Linked DNA regions of Roseibium sp. Sym1. The protein of the gene in region 1 interacts with the protein of each later gene in a pairwise test. Links are inferred from orthologs where the notes say so. Each region holds a gene or a part of one and is shown on either strand. Other genes may lie near its edges.

Region 1 (15,853 bases):
AGGCCGATGCGTTCGAGGGCGGCAAGCAGGCGGTTGCCGAGGTCTGGCGCAACCTGACCGCCGTCGGCTCCGAGCCATTGGCCGCGACCGACAACCTCAATTTCGGCAACCCGGAAAAGCCGGAAATCATGGGCTCCTTCGTCGGTTGCATCAAGGGCATCGGCGAGGCCTGCCGCGAGCTCAGCTTCCCGATCGTCTCTGGCAACGTCTCGCTCTACAACGAGACCCATGGCGAGGCGATCCTGCCGACCCCTGCCATCGGCGGCGTCGGCCTGCTGCCGGACGTCACCGTGCGCGCCGGCGCGAGCTTTGCCGGTGAAGGCGATGCGATTCTCGTCATCGGCGGACCGGGCACCCATCTCGGCGCCTCACAGTATCTCGCAGACATTCTCGGCCGCGAGGAAGGCGCACCGCCGCCGGTGGATCTCGCCGCGGAACGGCGCAACGGCACGCTGGTCCGCCAGCTGATCGGTGCCGCGCGTGTGACCGGGGTGCATGACATTTCCTCCGGCGGCCTGGGCGTTGCGCTCGCCGAAATGGCCATGGCCGGTGGCATCGGCGCAACGGTGAAGGTTGAAGGTCCGGCCCATGCCGCGCTCTTCGGCGAGGACCAGGGCCGCTATGTGATCACCGTGGCCCAGGACAAGGTCGAGGCCGTCGTCGAAGACATCCTGGACGCCGGTGTCGACGTTCAACAAATTGGCACCACGGGCGGCGACAGTTTGACTGTTGAGGGCATTCTCACCATATCCGTTGCAAACTTGAAAAAAGCGCACGAAGATTGGTTCCCGAACTACATGGCGATCGCCTGAAGGCGCTTGCCTGTCAGGAACTTAATAACAAGGACGGACGCAAGATGCCGATGAACGCGAATGAGATCGAAACCCTGATCAAGGAGGCGCTGCCCGACGCTCAGGTTGAGATCCGTGACCTGGCGGGCGACGGCGACCACTACGCGGCCAACGTTGTGTCGGAAGCCTTCCGGGGCAAGAGCCGCGTCCAGCAGCATCAGCTGGTCTATGAGGCCCTGAAGGGCAATATGGGCGGCACGCTGCACGCCCTCGCCCTGCAGACCAAGGCGCCGGACTGAGCCGAAACCGGCTGACACGATGCCGCGCAGCGCGCGCGCACCCTTGATTCTGCCGCCGGTTCGCTCCAGATAGGCGGCAAAGAGACGATAAAGGACGGACAACATGAGCATCCAGGACTGGATCAAGAACGAAGTCGACAGCAACGACGTGGTGCTGTTCATGAAAGGCACGCCGAATTTCCCGCAATGCGGGTTTTCCGGCCAGGTCGTGCAGATCCTCGACTATGTCGGTGCGCCGTACAAAGGCATCAACGTGCTGGAAGACGACGAACTGCGGAACGGCATCAAGGAATTCACCAACTGGCCGACCATTCCTCAGCTCTACATCAAGGGCGAATTCGTCGGCGGCTGCGACATCATCCGCGAGATGTTCCAGAACCAGGAACTGCAGGGCCTCATGTCCGAAAAGGGCATCGAGACCAGCCAGCAGACCGCCTGAACCGGAATCGGTTTCTGAGCGATTGAGTGCAAGGGGCGGTTTTTCCGCCCCTTTTTGCTGACAAAGTTTCTCCGTCATTCCGGACGGTCTGCAGCGCAGCTGCATGGCCAGATCCGGAACCCAGTGCATACTCCGCGCCGGAGGCGCGTCATTGTCAATAAATTCAGGTGCTTGGTTGGTTTTGTGCTCGCATTGGCTCGCGCCGACGCGCTGGATTCCGGATCAGCGTGCAGCGACGCTGCACTTGTCCGGAATGACGAGTTGAGAGGTTCGTCATGCCGGCCAGGCAGAGCGCAAGCCGGGGTCGAGGTACCGCAGGCGTTTACTCATAAAGTACTTTTCCTTGCGTGGCCTTGTCGCTCCGATCTTGAGACTTCGCTACATTGCGCAATGTACGAATAATTGGAGGAAGTCCCGATCTATTTATTTTTGAAGATTCTGAAAACAAAAACAAAAAACAAGAACAAAGTAGCCATCACCAGCATAACAAACGCCTTATCGCCATAATGGGACGGAGGAAGCATTTCTCTTAATATAAAATATAATATCCATAGGATTATGAATACAACAAATTCCTTTTTGTATGATTTATGCTTCATAGTTCAATAAGAATTTCAATTTTATGCGTTTTTATTCGCGAGCGATTTGTGCATACAACTACATAAGCGTTAGGCTTTCAACACAGTTTTCAACGTAGGCATTCTTGGAAGGGGCGGTCTTTCCGCCCCTTTTGTTTTGCCGCCCCACCTCTCCTTCGTCATCCCGAGCTCAGCGCAGCGAAGACCCGGGACCGGGGAGACAAGGTCTCTTGACGGTAAAGAGTCTGTCCGCCAGCGCATGAGGCTCCCCGGTCTCGGCTCGCGCTGCGCTTGGCCGGGAAGACGCCGGGAAGGTAGCGCATTGACCGGTGTGTCTACGATCACAAACCGCAGGAACCGGATCCCCCTTCAGCCGCGCCTGGCTTTCCAGGACGACACCACCCGGATTGTCCCAACGTCAAAACCACCTAGGCTTGCGCTTTATCCAACGTTAACCCGAATCGAAATCGCCTGAATTGGGGCGAAAACTCGGCAGGGAAGCACGAATCGCCTAAGCTGAACGCAAGGTGAATGCGGATTTCAGGGTGAGTACAGGTGTGTTCCGCAATTCTCCGTCCATATCACGGGGCCCCTGAAGAGTTCGGGGCCGGGAAATGGGACCGGGGACAATGAAGACGATTACTGTTGCAGCCACCTCCACTCTCGCGATCGCTCTGGTCGGTGTCAGCATCGCCATGTCCGGGGGCGTGAAAACCGACAGCGAGCTGCGCCGCGTCGATTGCCAGGCCATCACCATGTTCACGCCCGCGCAGAAGAAGAGTGCCGAAGAGCTGTGCGCCAATTACGGCGGTGTTGCCGAGAAGGACGCTGCGCCCACGGACGAAGGCCTGGTGATCCTTGTCCGCAACCAGCCCATGGGCGGGTTTGCCGGCGAAAACGCCCTGCGCTGAAGGGCTTCGCGGGAAGGCAAACGCTAGCCGCTGACCGTGAGCGCACACGCCGTCACCGGATCCTTCACATTGTGCAGGTCGACCGCGCCCAGGCTCTCCACCTGAAACCCCGAAGCCCGGGCAACCTCCGAAGTCGCCACCACCGGATATCCTGCAGCCTTGCCATGTTCACCGAGACGGGCCGCGATGTTGGCGGCACTGCCGATCACGGTGAAATCCAGCCTCTCCCTTGAACCGACATTGCCGTAGGTGACTTCGCCGAAGGCCACTCCGATTGCGCAGTCCATCGGAATGTCGTCGGTCTCCGGATCTGGCGCCTTCAGCTTTGCAACGATTTCGGTGGCGCTCTCAACGGCATTGCGACACGCGGCTTCGTGACCCGCGCTTGCCGGAAAGATCGCCAGGACAGCATCGCCGATGAATTTCAGCACCTCACCCTCATGGGCGTTGACGATTTCCGTGGTCACTTCGAAGAACCGGTTGAGCTGGGTGACATAGGCTTCACGGCCGAGTTCCGTCTCGAGCCGCGTCGAGTGGCGCAGGTCGCAGAACAGGATCGCCGCGTCGATCACGTCGCCGTCCCCGCGCCGGATCTTGCCGCCCAGCACCCGGGCGCCGGTGCGCTTGCCGAGATAGGTCTCCAGCAGCGACGTCGCGTTTGAGGTCAGCGCGAACACCTCGAACAACCGGCTGATCAGTGCCGAACATTCGAAGATCAGGCCAAGATTGGCAGTCGTGAAGCCGTTCGGATCGTCGGACGCCAGCGTCAGCACGTTGATGCGGCCGTCTGAAAACGGCAGCGGCATGGCGACATAATCGGTAACGCCCTGCTCCTTCAGGTCGTCCATGATCGGGAAATTGAACTCGTCCGGATTGGTGTCCAGTTTCTGGCGCACGCCGCCCAGCCCGTCGGCGACATGCTGAAACGGGCTTTCCCTGAACACCGGGCTTTCCAGGATGTCATAGGACGGGTAGCGGCTGGTAACCTCGTCCTTGCCGCGGAACCAGATGCAGTTCTGTCCGGCGATCATCGGATGCAGGGACCAGATCAGGATGCTCATCCTGCAAACGGCAATACCGTCTTCCACGAGCTTGTCGCCCAGGGCGGCGAGCAGATCCTCCGGAGACTTTGCCAGCCAGGCTTCCCGCAGCAGCCAGTCGACAACAGGTCCGCTGATATTGCCCGTCGGCAGGGCCTCGATGGCGGCTCCCTGATGCTCGATCCGCGTCGCGACTCCGGGCATGAAGGCATAACAACCGTCCACCGCCTGGCCCTCCGGCAGTGCCTTGGGGTAATTCCAGGCACCGTTTTCCAGTGTCTCGCCGCCACAACGGACATGGCTGTAGAAAGCGGTTCCCTTGAACGGGCAGAAGGTCTTGTGGTCCAGCGCCGGTTCCAGCTCCGCCTGGATGTCCTCGGCCGGGAAATAGACCACCGGCGGCAGCCTGGTCTCGTACATCACCCGGGCACGGCTTGAGCGGGCGATCATCTCGTCGCCCCGCCAGGCAATCACCTCGCCGGAAAGGGGTTCCACGACGATGCCGTAGTCATTGGATGTCTGCTGTGCTCGTAGGGTCATGGCAAAGAGATAGGCAAGGCCTGAAAGCCTGTCCAGCTTTCTGGCCGAGCTCCTGGTGCATTCCCCAAAATGCGGCTTTTGTAGGAGGTGAAAACACCCGGCAGGTCATGATGTCAGGCCAAGCTCACCAAGACGTTACGGACCTCGTGGCACTTCTCCAGTGCTGTTGTCCGCGCGGCCACGCTTTGACCGCAATTCGCGACTAGCTGCGTTAGGAAGTAACTTGCCCGATACTTCGGACGGGTCTTGAAAATTCGGAAGACAAGGTAATTGGCGAGCATGCGCGCCGTCCTGGTGACATTGCTGGTGGTGTTTTTTGCGGGGGTCCATACGGCCAGCGCCCTTTCCGGTGCGCCGGGAGGGATGCCAGCCGTTCAAGGCTCCAAGATCTCTGAAGCCGGCCGCACCGCGGTGATGGAGCTCACAATGCCGCACCATCTCGCATGCTGCGAGCAGACCGAAGAGCAGGAACTTACGGCAAAGATCGCGCATTGCAGCGTCGATTGTGCATCGCTTCAACCGGGCAGTCTCCACATTCCCTGCCCGGCTGAAGCCACGCTGGAACTTTCACCGCATCCCGAACTCACCGCCCTGGCACCTGTGCCTTTCATTCAGCCTCCCATAAGCGCCTGACTTCTCGCCCCGGCGAAGCTGCGCCGGACGATCAGTCATCTGGAAGGTTGAACGAAACACATCCGGGCATCGGTAGCCCGGCTCACACTCCGTTCGCCTCGTTTCGAAGGGAAACGCTCCATGAGCCTCTCTCAGAACGGCACTCGCACCCTGTCGGTTGCCAGTCGCACATCAAATCGCAAATACCTCGACACGCACACGCTTTTCATGGTCGCCTGCTGCGCGGTCCTGGCCGCCGGCACAGGGCTGCTGGTTGTCTCCTCTCCTTCCGGCCTGACCTGGTCGGAAACGCTGGTTCTGGCGACCCCAATAGCCGGCTGCCTGGCTGTGCATGCGGTCATTTACCGCTTCATGGGGACGACCTGTCATTCCTCCCGAAAATCAGGAGCAGACCGATGACCAGACCTTTTCTGATGATCGCCGCACTCGGCGGAGCGCTGTCCCTGGCCACCGCGGCCCAGGCCGGCGAAGACACAACGATCACCGTCTACAAGTCTCCCTGGTGCGGATGCTGCGAGGTCTGGACGGATGCCATGGAAGCGGCCGGTTACAAGGTTGTCATCGAGGACATGGAGGACCTTGCGCCGATCAAGAAACAGGCGGGTATTCCGGACGACATGCAGGCCTGCCACACAGCCGTGACCGGCGGCGCGCACAAATACATCATCGAAGGCCATGTTCCGCTTGAGGCGGTCGAAAAGATGATGACGGAACGGCCGGACATTCGCGGGATCGCGGTGCCCGGCATGCCCCAGGGCTCGCTTGGCATGGGCCACGACCCCGATGCCAAATACACGGTCTTCGCCCTTGGGAGAGGCGCGGACAAAAAACCTCATCCCTACATGAAGATGGGTCAGTAACGATCACATGAACCAGCTTACAAGAAGACACTTTCTTGCCGGATCGGCGAGCCTCGCAGGGCTCGCCGTAACCGGTTGCGTGTCGACCAACACGTCTCCCACCCCGGTTTCCCTGGCGGAGGACCCCGCCTATCTGGCCATGTACCGGGCCATGCCGGAGGAGCGGTTTCCGCTGCCGGCCGTCAACCTGAAGAAAGTGCCGGAGCGGTTTTTCCGCCAGCAGGTCGATTATCCGACATCCGAACGGGTCGGCACGCTGGTGGTCGATACCAGCAACTTCTACCTCTATCTCGTCCAGGAACAGGGCAAGGCCATGCGCTATGGCGTGGGTCTGGGCCGCGCGGGTTTCGAATGGTCCGGGCGCGCCCGCATCGCGCGCAAGGCCGAGTGGCCGAAGTGGACCCCACCCGACGAGATGATCGAACGCGAGCCCGAACTGGAAAAATGGAGCTGGCGCAACGGCGGCATGCCTCCGGGGCTGCAGAACCCGCTCGGCGCCCGTGCACTGTATATTTTCCAGGGCAACAAGGACACGCTCTACCGCGTGCACGGAACGGCCGAGTACTGGACGATCGGAACCGCCGTTTCCAGCGGTTGCGTCCGTCTGATCAACCAGGACATCATAGACCTGCACAGCCGCGTTCCGGCCGGTTCTCCGATTGTCGTGATCTAGGGGCGTATCCGGTCCACCGAGGCCGGACGCCCGTTTTTGCCGAAGCAAGGCGCGCCGACCTGGCCAGCCGGCAGTTGCCAAAAGGGACAGCGCTCCTCATCCAGCAGCCCGGCGGAGGAGGCGCTGCCGGGAAGACCGGTCCTCCCGCGCCCCGGAATACAACTGGCGGTATGCCATTTTTCCGACCATAATCGCTGCGATCAAGACACGTCGAAATAGCATTTCCGGTCTGGCTGCCGCATCAGACACAGCGCCCTTCAGAGGCGGCACCCACCTGTTGGAGGCGATGATGAAACTTCCCCTGATACCTTTCGCCCTTGCTCTTGCCCTGTTGCCCGCCGGCGCCCTGGCACAGGAGACTGCCGACACGATTTACACAGGCGGTCCCATCCTGACGATCAACGGCGCGAGCCCAAGGGCTGAAGCAGTCGCGGTCAGGAACGGCAGGATCCTCTCAGTCGGGACAGTCGACGAAGTGTCGAAACACCGCGGAGACGGAACTCAGGATTTCAACCTTGGAGGCCGCACGATGCTGCCGGGCTTTGTCGACAGCCATGGCCACGTCGTCATGGGCGGACTGCAGGCCCTCTCCGCCAATCTTCTGGCCCCGCCCGACGGTGAGGTCAAGGATATTGCAAGTCTCCAGGAGACGCTGAAAACCTGGGTCGCGGACAACAAGGAGATCGTCGACCAGGTGCAGATCATCGTCGGCTTTGGTTACGACAATGCCCAGTTGGCGGAACTCCGGCACCCGACCAGCACCGATCTCGACGCTGTCTCGAGCGACATTCCGATCATGATTGTCCATCAATCCGGCCATCTGGGCGTCGCCAATTCCAGGGCCCTTGAGATCGCCGGGATCGATGCCTCGACCCAGAACCCCGAAGGAGGTGTCATCCGGCGCAATCCGGACGGGTCCCCCAACGGCGTGCTTGAGGAATACGCCTTCTTCAATGCCCTCGTCCCGATGCTTGCGAAACTCGGCCCGGACGGCCTCAAGGCGTTCGCGGCGGCCGGTGCCGATCTCTGGGCAAGCTACGGATATACGACCTCACAGGAAGGCCGGGCGTCCGGTGCTGTGGTCGAGGCGCTGAAAACGGTCGATGCCGAACAGGGACTTCCCGTCGATGTGGTTGCCTACCCCGACGTCCTCGAAGCCAGGGATTACATCAAGGCCAATGTGTCGCGCAACTATACCGGCCGCGTGCGTGTCGGCGGCTGCAAGCTGACCATCGACGGCTCGCCGCAAGGCTTCACCGCGCTCCGGGACCGGCCCTACTACGACCCGGTCGGCGATTACCCACCCGGTTATTCCGGCTACGCCGCCATCACCATGGAACAGGCCCAGGATGCTGTGAACTGGTGTTATGAAAACGGTATCCAGGTCATCACCCATGCCAATGGCGAAGGTGCATCCGACATGCTGATCGCCGCACTGGGTACGGCACAGGAAAAATACGGCGACCCGGGCAACCGGCCCGTCCTGATCCACGGCCAGTTCCTGCGTGAGGACCAGGTCGACAGCTTCAAGGACCTCGGTGTGTTCCTGTCTCTGTTTCCCATGCACACGTTCTACTGGGGCGACTGGCACCGCGACCACACGGTCGGTCCGGTCAATGCCGACAACATCTCGCCAACAGGATGGGTCCGGCAGCGCGGCATGATGTTCGGCTCGCATCACGACGCCCCGGTCGCCTTTCCCGACAGCATGCGCATCCTGTCGGCAACCGTTACGCGCCGCACCCGGTCCGGAGACATCCTCGGGCCGAGCCAGCGCGTCGATGTCATGACCGCGCTCAAGGCCATGACGATCTGGCCCGCCTGGCAGCAATTCGAGGAAGACCACAAGGGCTCCATCGAGATTGGCAAGATCGCCGACTTCGTCATCCTCTCCGGCGATCCGACCGCGGTTGATCCCGAAACGCTCGCGGACCTGAAGGTAGAGGTCACGATCAAGGACAATAACGTTGTCTACGACGCCGAAACCGACAGGCGACGGGGCGACCTTACCCCGACCATGCCGCCGTTTGGGGACCCTGAATCCGCGCATCGTTTCCTTCATGCGATGCACCACGCTTTCGAGCCCCCAAGGCCCTGAAACGGCTTTCGTGATTCAGCCTTGTCCCCATGAGGTCGGCGGCAATTCCATTTGCTGTCGGCCCTCAAACCCTGCCGCATCTTATCCTCGCGCCCCGACTGCAGGCAAGGCAACGGCATGGATGGCCGGATCAAGTCCGGCAAGGCCGAAGACTGTGGGGTTTCTCCCGGATGAACAGGCGCCTGCTCACTCCGCCGCGAACAGCTTTGCCGTCATCGCAAGGCTGGCGCCGCAGGGCTCCTCCGCCTCGCCGCCTTCCAATTCGGTCCCCCCGTCCGCGGGACGCAGGTTGACGAAGTCGTAGAGTTTTCTGTCCAGCAGATGCGAGGGCCGTGTGTGGCCCAGCGCCCGGGCCATGACGCCGAGGCGGCCCGGGTTTTCCTTTTCCCAGCCCTGCAGCATGCGCTTGACCTCCTCGCGCTGCAGTCCGTCCTGCGAGCCGCAGAGATTGCACGGGATGATCGGGAACTGCATGCTGTTGGAAAACTTCGTGATATCGCTTTCGGCCGCGTAGGCGAGCGGGCGCAGCACCAGGAGATCGCCCTCGTCGTTGATCAGCTTCGGCGGCATCGAAGCCAGGCGTCCGCCATGGAAGAGATTCATGAAGAAGGTTTCGAGAATGTCGTCCCGGTGATGGCCGAGCACGATCGCCTCGCAGCCCTGCTCCCGGGCGACCCGGTAGAGGATCCCGCGGCGCAGGCGCGAGCACAGCGAGCAATAGGTGCGGTGTTCTGGGATCTTGTCGGTAACGATCGAATAGGTGTCCTCACGCACGATGATATGCTCGATGCCGTTTTCCTCGAAAAACTGCGGCAGAACATGCGCAGGGAAACCCGGCTGGGCCTGGTCGAGATTGCAGGCGACCAGATCGACCGGCAGCAGGCCGCGCCATTTCAATTCGATCAGGACGGCAAGCAGCGTGTAGCTGTCCTTGCCGCCGGACAGGCACACCAGCCATTTCGGCTTGTTGTCCCGGGACGCGCCTTCAGGAAGCATGCCGAAGTCGCCGATCGCCTCGCGCGCCTGCCTCAGAAGCCGCTTGCGCAGCTTCTTGAACTCGACGCTGGACGGCGCCTTGCGCAGAAGCGCGGGCACATCAATGTCGGTGCTGTCGGCGATATCGTTCATGTCTGTGGCCCTGGAGCTCAAGTGGCGGTTTCCGGTGACATAGCGGATCGGCGCGGCAGCGGAAAGGGAAAAGCTCCGGTTTTCAAGGCAAGGAAGCACAGTGGTGCAAGGGCATGAACTTTGGCAAAGTCGTACCCCGCCGCGAACACCCGGGAGACCCGCAACGTGAAAGCGCAATATGTTGAACTCGTCGATGCGGTTGCGACCCTTGGCAGCCTGGCCGCCGCGGCCAAGGCCCTGGACAGGTCGCAGCCGGCCATCACCAAGGCGCTCAAGAAGATCGAGGGCGAACTCGGGATCGTCCTGTTCCATCGCGTCCCGAGCGGCGTCGTACCGACGCTCGAGGGCCAGAAGGTCATCGACAGATGCCGGCGGATACAGACGGATCTCCAGAAACTGACCGAAGACATCGCCCAAAGCCGCGGCGACTATGTCGGCTCGATTTCCGTGGTGGTGTCGCCGCTGGCCGCGCTGAAGATCGTTCCCGCGGTGACGCGGCGGTTCCAGAGCCGGTTTCCGGGCATAGAACTCAACATCACCGGCGGCCACGCGCCGAAGGCCTTCCATTCCCTGCGCTCCGGCGAAGCCGATTTTGTCATCGGCCCGGCCCCCGACGGCCTGCCGAAAGCGGGCTTGCATGCGGAACATCTTCTGACAACTTCGGTCACGTTTCTCGCGGGAGAACACTCGCCGATGAAGGAACTGTGCGAACCTCTGGATCTCCTGCAGGCAAGATGGGCGGTGATCGGGCCGCGCAGCCGGCGACCTCTTTACCAGGACTATTTCAAAAGCCGCGGCCTGATAGGACCCGAGCCTGTCATTCGCTCCGACTCCATCCTGAGCATCCTGTCTGTGCTGGAGCGCTCGGATGTCATCTGCTCCTTTCCCTCCCTGATCGTCGACGACGTCCGGCAGCGCTGGGCGGTTGCGGCCCTGCCGGTGGACCTGAGCGACCTGACGGTCGACATCGCCCTCACCTGGACGAAGGAAAGACTGCTCACGCCGGCGGCCCTCGCCTTTGCCGACATTATCCGGGAGGAAGGCCGCAGCCACGCCCCGAAGACATAACCTGAGGTTATATCCATGAGATCAGGATAATTGAGGGCTATACGACGAAAGTGGTACCGTTCTTTCAAACGAGCCGGAAACCGGCTGTTTGGGAGGACACTCGCTTGAATATCCTGTTCGTCATGTACGACCAGCTGCGCTTCGATTATCTGAGCTGCGCAGGCCACCCCCATCTGGAAACCCCGAATTTCGACCGGGTGGCCGCCCGGGGTGTTCGCTTCACCAACGCCTATGTGCAGTCGCCGGTCTGCGGTGCCAGCCGGATGAGCTTTTATACCGGCCGGTATGTCTCCTCCCACGGTGCCCAGTGGAACGGCTTTCCCCTGCGGGTCGGCGAACACACGCTCGGCGATCACCTGCGCAAGGCGGGCATGGATTGCTGGCTGATCGGCAAGACCCACATGAAGGTCGACGCCGAGGGCATGGCCCGGCTCGGCCTTGCGCCCGACAGCGTCATCGGCGCCCGCCAGGCGGAATGCGGCTTCGACGTTTGGATCCGCGACGACGGTCTGTGGGGTGAAGGACCCGACGGCTTCTACGACGAAAAACGATCCCCTTATAACGAATATCTGAAATCGCGCGGTTACGAAGGCCAGAACCCCTGGGCCGACTTTGCCAATGCCGGGATCGATGCGGGCGAGAAGGCGTCCGGCTGGATGTTCGACAATGCCGACAAGCCGGCCAATATCCGCGAAGAGGACAGCGAGACCCCCTGGCTGACCTCCCGCACCATCGAGTTCATCGACCAGGCAAAAGCCCCCTGGTGCGCCCATGTCAGCTATATCAAGCCGCACTGGCCCTATATCGTTCCTGCGCCCTATCACGAAATGTACGGTCCGAACCACGTTCCGGCGGCAATGCGCTCCGAGAAGGAACGCGAGGATCCGCATCCGGTCTACGGCGCCTTCATGGGCAACAAGATCGCCGCCGCCTTCCAAAACGACGAGGTCCGCCGCAAGGTCATCCCGGCCTATATGGGCCTGATCAAGCAGTGCGACGACCAGCTTGGCCGCCTGCTGGACTACCTTGAGGAAACGGGGCGCCTGGACGACACCATGATCGTTCTGACCTCGGACCATGGCGATTATCTGGGCGACCACTGGCTCGGCGAGAAGGACCTGTTCCACGAACCGTCGGTCAAGATCCCGATGATCATCTGCGATCCGCGCCCCGAGGCCGACGCGACGCGAGGCACGGTGTGCGATGCCCTCGTTGAATCGATCGACCTCGCCCCGACCTTTGTCGAGGCGGCCGGCGGCACCATTCCCGATCACATCCTGGAAGGCCGCAGCCTGTCGCCATGGCTGCGCGGCGAAACACCGGACTGGCGTGAAATAGTCATCAGCGAATACGACTATTCGGTCACGCCCATGCGCGCGTCTCTCGGGGTCAGCTCCAGGGACGCGCGACTCTTCATGGTGTTTGACGGCCGCTACAAGCTGATCCATGCGGAGGGCGGCTTCCGGCCGATGCTGTTCGATCTGGCCACCGACCCGGACGAATTTGACGACCTCGCGCGCTGGGACACGCACGGTGCGGAGATCGAGCGCCTTTACCAGCACCTGGCCCGGTGGGGCCGGCGCATGGCCCAGCGGGTCACACGTTCGGAAGCCGACATCGAAGCCATGCGCGGGCGGTCCGCCCGGCGCGGCATCCTGCCCTTTCTCAAGGACGGCTCGGAGGTTCCCGAGGAGCTGACCCAGGCCTATCGCGGCCCGGTCGGCCAGGACCACACGGCAAGTTCCGGAAAGGAGGGTGCGTGAGATGAACACCGCTCCCGACCAAGCCGCCCCCGAACAATCCGCGCCGGTAGTTCCCAGGGCGGACAAGCAGGTCGCCGACCTTCTGGCGGTGCTGTTTGTCGGCATCATCCTGATCTATGCGGCCTCCGGCCCGATCACGGATTTTGTCCGCTGGTTCATCGAAACAAGCACGCAGGGCTTTGACGAACTGTCGCGCAGGGATCAGCGCGCCCTGTTGCGCGAACACTGGCTGGGTTCCGGCTACCGCTCCTTCGAGCGGGCCTTCCTCCTGCCGACGGGACTGATCATCGGCCTTCCGATCGTTTTTTCCTTTGCCATCTCGCTGCTGACCCTGCACCGGGGATCCGCCGGGCGCATCGCCAACTGGTGCCTGACCCTCCTGTCGATGGTGGCCTTCGTCTCCTGGATGATCAAGATCTTCGCCACCGACGGCGGCGCCCTGCCCTCCGCCAGCCCGATCGACTTCGTCATGTTTCCGATCGCCACCGCGATCACGCTCTATCTGACCTGGCGCATGTTCGGCGGTTTCATCGTGGCCTTCTGCCTGTTCTGGGTGGTCTATTTCTTCGTCCGCGGCTACCTGCCGGACTGGACGGGCATTCTGGCCGGTTCGGAGTCCACCTTCTCCCAGAGCCTGCGCGCCATGGTGCTGAACTTCTGGGCGCAGACCGGCGGTCAGTTCGGACAGCCGCTGCAGGTGGTTTCCGGCAGTGTCCTGATCTTCATCGTCTTCGGCGCGGTCATGATGGCCTCGGGCGCGGGCGACCTGCTCATGAAGATCGCCAACCGGCTGACCGGCGGAATGGTCGGCGGGGCGGCCCATGCCGCCGTCGCCTCCTCCGCGCTTTTCGGAACCCTGTCCGGCGCCGCCATCTCGAATGTCGTCTCGACCGGTGTCATGACCATCCCCGTGATCAAGAAATCGGGTTTCAAGCCGGCCTTTGCCGGGGCGGTCGAGGCCGCCGCCTCCACGGGCGGGCAGATCATGCCCCCCGTCATGGGTGTCGTCGCCTTTTTCGTGGCTGGCCAGATCGGTCTCGAATACCGCTACATCGTCGTCGCCGCCATCCTGCCGGCGATCATGTATTACTTCGCCACCTTCCTGACGGTCTATTTCGAGGCGCGCCGTCACGGCATCGGCGCGCTTCCCGCGGACCAGCGCCCGCCGCTCAACCGCCGGGAATGGCTTCAATGCCTGGTTTTCGTGGTGCCGCTCGGTGTGCTCACCTGGTTCCTGTTCAGCCAGCCGTCGGTTCCGAAAGCCGGTTTCTACGGCTTCGTCGCGGCGGTCTGTTCCGCGCTCGTCCTGTTCCGGGATTTCCGGTCCCGGGACCGCATCTGGCGCGCCTTTGTCAATGCCGGCCGCATGGCCGCCTCCATCGTTGTCATCGTGACCGCCATCGGCCTGATCGTCGGACTGATCCAGGTGTCCGGTTTCGCCGGCCGGCTGGCGCTGCTCTTGACCCAGCTGGCCAGCGGACCGCTGCCGCTGGTGCTGATCGTGGTTGCCTTCGGCGCCATTGTCCTGGGTATGGGCCTGCCGCCCGGCGCGACCTACTTCATCATCGTCATCGCCCTGTCCTCGGGCATTGACGCTGTCGGCATCCCCGAACTCACGCTGCATCTGTTCGTGGTGTTCTTCGCCGTCATGTCAACGGTCACGCCACCGGTCGCGCTCGCCGCCTTCGCCGCCGCGCCCATCGCGGGTGCCAATCCGATCCGGACGGGCTTCGAGGCGGCGCGGATCGGCTTCGCGGGCTTCCTGATCCCGTTCATCTTCGTCTATCACCCGGCCGTGCTCTACAAGCTTCAGGTGCTGTTCGAATGGTTCGGAGGATCCGCGCCGGACAGCACCGCCATGGTGGACATTACGACCGTCACCTGGGCGCAATTTGGCTGGATCGTCGTCGCCTACGCCGTGGCCATGTGGTCGATCGCATCCGCGCTCGCCGGTTTCGACCGCGGCCGGATGCCCTTGTGGGAACGCGGCCTTCGCGTCGCCCTCGGCCTTCTGGTTCTGGTTCCGGACATGGCCTATGCCGCCCCCGCCCTCGCCCTGACCCTTGCCGCAATCGCCGGCCACGCAGTTCTGCGCCGCCGCCCAGAAACGGCAGCACACCCGCACATGCAATGAAACTTGGGAGGAAGACATGAAACGACTTGCACTTACGGCCCTGGCCGGCCTGGTTCTCGCCGGAACCGCCAGCGCCCAGGACACCACGCTCAAGATGCAGACGATCGAGCCGAGTCTCGGCCAGGCGATCACCATGGCGACCTTCGCCAATATCGTCACCGACAAGCTCGATGATGTCGCCATCGAGGTCGCCGGCGGCGGCGCCGCGACGCTGCACCAGATCGAGACCGCACGCGGCAATCTCGACATGTACATGATCTCGCCGACCATCCACATCCTGATGAGCAAGGGTGCGGCCATGTACAAGAACGAGCCGGAGGCTCCGGAACTCGCCAAGAACGCCCAGGTCCTGATGTGGTTCCCCTACGGCCAGTATCACTTCGCCGTACGCGGCGACAGCGATATTACCGTGCTCGATGATATCGAGGGCGCCACGGTGTTTCTCGGGCCACAGGGCGGCGGCGCCTACAACGCCGCCAAGGGCTGGGTCGAGGCCACGACCGGCCTCGTCGCCGGCGAGGACTACGATGCCATCAAGGCCAACTGGGCAACCGGTTTCCAGTCCTTCCTGGACGGAAAGGTCGAAATGTATGTCAATGGCTGCATCGATCCGTGCCAGCAGTTCATCCAGTTCACGGAAACCGAAAAACTGCGCTTCATCGGCCCGGAGGAACATGAGGGCGAAGAGGTCGACAAGTTTCTCGGCAAGTTCCGGAAACGTGCGGAAATCCCGGCAGGCCTTTATGAAAACCAGGTGAATGACGGCCCGGTCATGTCGAACGACACCGCAGTCGGCATCGGTGTCCGCGCGGATCTCGACGAAGAGCTCGTCTACAGGATCACGAAGGCCTTCTGGGAAAACCTCGACAGCATCACCACGGACGCGCCCTGGGCCAGG
Region 2 (5,797 bases), 2.1 Mb from region 1 along the record:
TTGCCGTCCGCACCCAGCAGCGGTGCGTAGCGCACGTCCGACAGGCCGAGCGGCTTTCCCTCCGCCGTCTGCTCGACACGCCCGCTGACCCAGTGGCCATTGTCTGTCACCGCAAGGAACCGCGCACCCCCGTCGAGGGTGATCACGCCGGAAAGACCGCCGATCTTGCGGTCCGACGCCAGGACCTCCAGCCCGCCCAGAAAGGTGAGCTTGCCGAAACGGCTGTCTTCCCGGCCGATGTGAAAGGTTTCGATCGGCTTGGTACGGGTCTTGACGGCCTCGCCGTCCCGCAGCAGCTCCTGGGCGGCACCGGGGAGCGCCGCAAGGATCATGGACGCCGCCAGAGCCGCCGCACCAAGGAGTTTTTTCGGTCGTCCGGGCCGTATCGCTGCCATGGCGGTGTCGGGGCCGCCTAACGGCGGCCCGCCCGGCGGCGGCCGTGTGACTGGTGAGCCTGCTGGACCTCGTCGTCGAAAAGGTCAGCCAGCTGGTCGGTCATCGCGCCCGCCAGTTCCTCCGCGTCGACAATGGTGACGGCCCGGCGATAATAGCGGGTAACGTCGTGGCCGATGCCGATGGCGATCAACTCTACCGGCGAGCGTGTCTCGATCTCCTCGATCACGTAACGCAGGTGACGTTCCAGGTAGTTGCCGGGGTTCACCGACAACGTCGTGTCGTCCACCGGCGCGCCGTCGGAAATCATCATCAGGATGCGCCGCTGTTCGGGGCGCGCCAGCAGCCGGTCATGGGCCCAGAGCAGCGCCTCGCCGTCGATGTTTTCCTTCAGAAGCCCTTCGCGCATCATCAGGCCGAGATTGCGCCGGGCGCGGCGCCAGGGGGCATCCGCGGACTTGTAGATGATGTGGCGCAGATCGTTCAGCCGGCCGGGGGTCGGCGGCTTGCCGGCACCGATCCAGCTTTCGCGCGACTGGCCGCCCTTCCACGCCTTGGTTGTGAAACCGAGGATCTCGACCTTGACGCCGCAGCGCTCCAGCGTGCGTGCCAGGATGTCGGCGCAGGTGGCCGCCACCGTGATCGGCCGGCCGCGCATGGAACCGGAATTGTCCAGAAGCAGCGTCACGACCGTGTCGCGGAAATTGGTGTCCCGTTCCTGCTTGAAGGCGAGCGGCGACATCGGGTCGGTGACCGCGCGGGTCAGCCGCGCCGTGTCGAGCAGGCCTTCTTCCAGGTCGAAGTCCCAGGCGCGGTTCTGCTGCGCCATCAGCTTTCTCTGAAGCCGGTTGGCGAGGCGCGCGACGGCGCCCTGCAGATGGGTCAGCTGCTTGTCGAGGAAACCGCGCAACCGGTCCAGTTCGGCCGTGTCGCACAGCTCTTCGGCCGTGACCGTTTCGTCGAACTGGTGCGTGAAGACACGATAGTCGGTTTCCGGGCGGTTGGAGAGCGAGGTGTCCGGTCGGTCGCTTTCGCCAGGCTCCTCGGTGTCCTCCGCCATGTCCTGTTCGGCGAAGTCCTCCATGTCGGCCTCGGCGGCTTCCGTGTCGCCGCTATCCTGCTCTTCGCCGGAGAGTTCCATTTCCTGCGGTGACGCTTCCTGTTCACCGCTGTCCTCTTCGTTGTCGTCGCCTGTCTCGGCCTCGTCGTTGTTGCCCTCGTCCTCGTTCTGGTCCGGGTCCATGTCTTCGTCGTGGTCGCCGAGTTCGTCGGCCATGTCCAGCGACTTGAGAACGTCGCGCAGGCGGGAGGCGAAACTGTTCTGGTCCTCGACCTCGGCTTCCAGCCGGTCGAGATCGGCGCCGGCCTTGTCCTCGATCCAGCCGCGCCACATGTCGACCAGCTTTTCCGCGCTTTCCGGCGGCTTGGCGCCGGTCAGCCGCTCGCGCACCATCAGCGACAGCGCGTCCTGGAGCGGTGCTTCCTCGCGGCTGGAAATGTCCGGCGCACCGGATTTGCGGAACCTGTCGTCGAGCATGGTGGCGAGATTCTCGGCGACGCCCTTCATGCGCCTTGCGCCGACGGCCTCGCAACGCGCCTGTTCGACCGCCTCGAAGATCGCGCGGGCGTCCGGCCCCTGCGGCATGTTCCTGGCGTGCACCGCCTTGTCATGGCAGGCAATGCGCAGGGCCATGGAATCCGACAGGCCGCGGGTGACCGCGATGTCGCGTGCGTTCACCTTGCGCGGCGGCTCCGGCAGGCGTGCCGAATTGCCGGCAATGCCCGGCCGGTCTCCGGAAAAGATGACTTCCAGCTCCGGCTCGCCGGAGATCGCCCGCATGGTGCCGCTCACCGACTGCTTGAACGGTTCGGTGCTCGGCGCGGGCTTGTTGCCCGGAAGCGTGTTGTGACCCGGACGCGGTGCCATTCGGACCTCAGCTCATGACAACGTTGACGGAGGATTCCGGCAGATCTTCGCCAAAACAGCGCTGGTAGAATTCCGCCACCAGGGACTGCTCCATGTCGTCGCACTTGTTGAGGAAGGTCAGGCGGAAGGCAAATCCGACATCACCGAAGATTTCCGCGTTTTCCGCCCAGGTGATCACGGTCCGCGGGCTCATCACCGTCGACAGGTCGCCGTTGATGAAGGCGTTGCGGGTCATGTCGGCGAGGCGCACCATCTTGGAAACGGTGTTGCGGCCCTCGTCCGTCTGGAAATGCTTGGCCTTGGACAGGACGATATCGACCTCGTTGTCATGCGGCAGGTAGTTCAGCGTGGTGACGATCGACCAGCGGTCCATCTGGGCCTGGTTGATCTGCTGGGTGCCGTGATAGAGGCCGGACGTGTCGCCGAGACCGACCGTGTTGGCGGTCGCGAACAGGCGGAAGGCGGCATGCGGACGGATGACGCGGCTCTGGTCGAGCAGGGTCAGGCGGCCGGAGGATTCCAGGATCCGCTGGATCACGAACATCACGTCCGGACGGCCGGCGTCGTATTCGTCGAACACCAGCGCGACATTGTGCTGATAGGCCCAGGGCAGGATGCCGTCCTTGAACTCGGTGACCTGCTGGCCGTCGCGGATCACGATCGCGTCCTTGCCGACAAGGTCGATACGGGAGATGTGACTGTCCAGGTTGACGCGGATACAGGGCCAGTTGAGCCGGGCGGCGACCTGCTCGATATGCGTCGATTTGCCCGTGCCGTGATAGCCGGTCACCATCACGCGGCGGTTGTGGGCAAAGCCCGCCAGGATCGCCAGGGTTGTCGCCCGGTCGAACAGATAGTCCTCGTCGCGCTCGGGCACATGCTCCGACGGCGCGGAAAAAGCCGGCACCTTGAGGTCGGACTTGAACCCAAAAACCTCTTCTACAGAAACTTCAGTATCCGGCATGGCCATGGCCGCAGTCGTCGTCTCAGTCATCAGTCCTCCGCTGTCCCGGGACTCGGGAAGGGTCATTTGGGAAAAGCCGGCAGGACCTGCAGGCTTAAAGGAAACCGGCTTTTTTCAGGACGTTGTAGGCCTGAATGATTTCCCGCAGGCGGTCTTCGGAAGACCTGTCACCGCCATTGGCATCCGGATGGTTCAGTTTAACTAGCTCCTTATAGCGCGCTTTGATCTCCGCGCCACGGGCCGTGTAGGGCAGATTGAGCACATCCAGGGAGCGTTTTTCAAGCGTTAGTAGCTTTCTTTCGCGCGGACGGCGTACCTGTTCGGACCTGCGTTGCGCATTTGCACGCATGCCTGCCCTAGGGTCATACCCGTCAGGCCCGTCGGCGGCCTGCTTGTTGACGCCCATTTTCCAGGTCGGACGATGACCCGTCAGGCTGTCCTTCTGGTAGGTGCGCACGTCGTCGTCGCCCATGCCGGTGAAGTAGTTGTAGGACTTGTTGTACTCGCGGACATGGTCGACGCAGAAATTGAAATACTGGCCTTCCCGGTCGCGCCCCTTCGGTGCCCGGTGAGGCGCCGGCCGGTTGCAGCCCGGATGCTCGCAGACCGGGTGCCGGCCTTCCTGGGCCCGTTCCTTGTCCGGCTTCACCCGGATACCGTCGAAGAGTTTTGAATCCAGTTTCATGAGGCAGAATATCGAAGTCCGTCGGCGCGCGGGCAAGCCGCACAAGGTTGCATTGTCGAGGTATCCAAAATTAATTTCCTGCCCCGGACCCTAGAAACGGGGCAGCCCGCGACTTTATCAGCCGGGGTCACCCCAGCATAGACTTGATCTTTGAAATCTGTGTCTCTACGTGAATGGAATGAGCACCAGACAGACCATTACCGACAAGCTCACGGCAGCGTTCCAGCCGTCCTTTCTCAACGTCATCGACGAATCCGAGAACCACCGCGGCCACGGCGGCTGGCGCGAGGGCGGCGAAACCCATTTCCGGGTCCAGATCGCCGCCGCCGCGTTCGAAGGTCTCAACCGGGTGGCCCGCCACCGGGCGATCAACGAGGTGCTTGCCGACGAACTTGCCGGCGGCGTCCACGCCCTCGCCCTGGAAATCCGCTCCGACAATGAGCCCGATCCCCGCGCGGCAAGAGTGGCGGACGCATAAGCCTCCTCGGCGAATTGCTTTTAACTGCCACCCAGCCCTCAAGGGGCAGGGAATTGCATTTGCAATTCCTCGTTAGAGCCGTTGGCAAATATGAAACCTTTGGAGTCATCCCGGCCAAGCGCAGCGCGAGCCGGGACCCACTCGCAGATCCGCATACCCAAGCGTACGGTGCGTTTTCGAAAGGTGCCTTTGCTTCTCCACTCTGCAAACGAGTGGGCCCCGGGTCTCACTTCGTTCGCCCGGGGTGACACCGACGTATGTGGCGTTTCTTCTTCAATTACGATAGCCCCGCCCAAAAGGGGAAGGAGACATGTGCGTGCTTTGCGGTACAGGTACTTTCCCTATGCAGGTCGCTAGAGTTCAGGAATCTCGGCGCATTCGGCAGAATCCCCCTCCCCCTTGTGGGGAGGGGGTAGGGGTGGGGGTTCCAAGAATCAAATAGGCTTTAAGCCAAGCGCATTTCCACTCAGGCGCCCGCCTTCACAGCACCCGCGTCCTGTTGCGGCACGGCCGGAACGGCCGGGGCCTTCACGCCCGGGATCTGGCCGAGCGGCATGATCCTCAGCCGTGTGATCCGGTTCTTTTCCCGGCGCAGCACGGTGAAGCGGAAGCCGTGGAAGGTGAAGATCTGGCGCTCTTCCGGAATCATGCGTGCCTCGTGAATGACGAGGCCCGCGATCGTGGTTGCCTCGTCGTCCGGCAGGCTCCAGTCGGCTGCGCGATTGAGATCGCGGATCGGCACCGAACCGTCGACGATCACCGAGCCGTCCGCCTGCGGCCGGAGCCCCTCGAGCTCGACATCGTGCTCGTCGGCGATTTCGCCGACGATCTCCTCCAGGATGTCTTCCAGCGTCACCAGCCCCATCACCTCGCCATACTCGTCGACCACGAGCGCGAAATGGGACTTGTGGCGCAGAAAGGCGTTGAGCTGGTCCTGCAGGCTGGTCGTGTCGGGCACGAACCAGGCCGGCGCGGCGATGTCCAGAACATTGATTTTCGAGGCATCGCCCCCGGCGGCATGCAGCGCCCGCAACAGATCCTTGGCATGCAGCACGCCGACGAAATTGTCGCTCTCGCCGCGCCAGAGCGGCAGACGGGTATAGGGCGACGCCAGGGCCGCGTTGACCAGCTTGTCCGCCGACTCGTCGGCATTGAGCGCAACCATGTTGGTCCGGTGAACCATCACGTCGGAGACTTCCAGCTCCGCAAGGTCGAGCAGGCCGCCCAGGCGGTCGCGTTCGCCCTTTTCCAGGCCGCCTTCGATATGCTGCAGATCCACCGCGCCCCTGAGCTCCTCGTGGGCGGACAGGATCGAGGCATCGTCACCGACGGTGACGCCGACCAGCTTCA

The links.
Region 2: the proteins of grxD (region 1) and O6760_RS09720 interact in binary tests that used the Escherichia coli proteins (3 or more experiments, as listed by UniProt). The link is inferred for Roseibium sp. Sym1 from one-to-one orthologs.

The regions. Positions count from the first base shown.
Region 1 is NZ_CP114786.1:4,170,199-4,186,051, reverse strand. The notes cover bases 1-2,861. They hold grxD (Grx4 family monothiol glutaredoxin), read left to right. Parts: upstream 1-1,193; coding sequence 1,194-1,529; downstream 1,530-2,861. Other genes in these bases: O6760_RS18975 (antitermination protein), read left to right, coding at 2,737-2,861; O6760_RS18985 (BolA family protein), read left to right, coding at 857-1,090; purL (phosphoribosylformylglycinamidine synthase subunit PurL), read left to right, coding at 1-812. Also shown: more of O6760_RS18975, read left to right, coding at 2,862-3,018; O6760_RS18970 (DUF427 domain-containing protein), read right to left, coding at 3,042-4,598; O6760_RS18965 (hypothetical protein), read left to right, coding at 4,878-5,231; O6760_RS18960 (hypothetical protein), read left to right, coding at 5,352-5,630; O6760_RS18955 (DUF411 domain-containing protein), read left to right, coding at 5,627-6,091; O6760_RS18950 (L,D-transpeptidase), read left to right, coding at 6,099-6,764; O6760_RS18945 (amidohydrolase), read left to right, coding at 7,054-8,862; tRNA 2-thiocytidine(32) synthetase TtcA, read right to left, coding at 9,049-10,011; O6760_RS18935 (LysR family transcriptional regulator), read left to right, coding at 10,156-11,058; O6760_RS18930 (sulfatase-like hydrolase/transferase), read left to right, coding at 11,181-12,821; O6760_RS18925 (TRAP transporter permease), read left to right, coding at 12,823-14,955; O6760_RS18920 (TAXI family TRAP transporter solute-binding subunit), read left to right, coding at 14,972-15,853. UniProt on the Escherichia coli protein: Monothiol glutaredoxin involved in the biogenesis of iron-sulfur clusters.
Region 2 is NZ_CP114786.1:2,122,247-2,128,043, reverse strand. The notes cover bases 3,028-5,797. They hold O6760_RS09720 (BolA family protein), read left to right. Parts: upstream 3,028-4,147; coding sequence 4,148-4,447; downstream 4,448-5,797. Other genes in these bases: O6760_RS09715 (HlyC/CorC family transporter), read right to left, coding at 4,914-5,797; O6760_RS09725 (DnaJ domain-containing protein), read right to left, coding at 3,379-3,969; cobS (cobaltochelatase subunit CobS), read right to left, coding at 3,028-3,314. Outside these bases: O6760_RS09740 (esterase-like activity of phytase family protein), read right to left, coding at 1-395; cobaltochelatase subunit CobT, read right to left, coding at 413-2,320; more of cobS, read right to left, coding at 2,328-3,027. UniProt on the Escherichia coli protein: Transcriptional regulator that plays an important role in general stress response. Has many effects on cell morphology, cell growth and cell division. Acts by regulating the transcription of many genes, including dacA (PBP-5), dacC (PBP-6), ampC and mreB.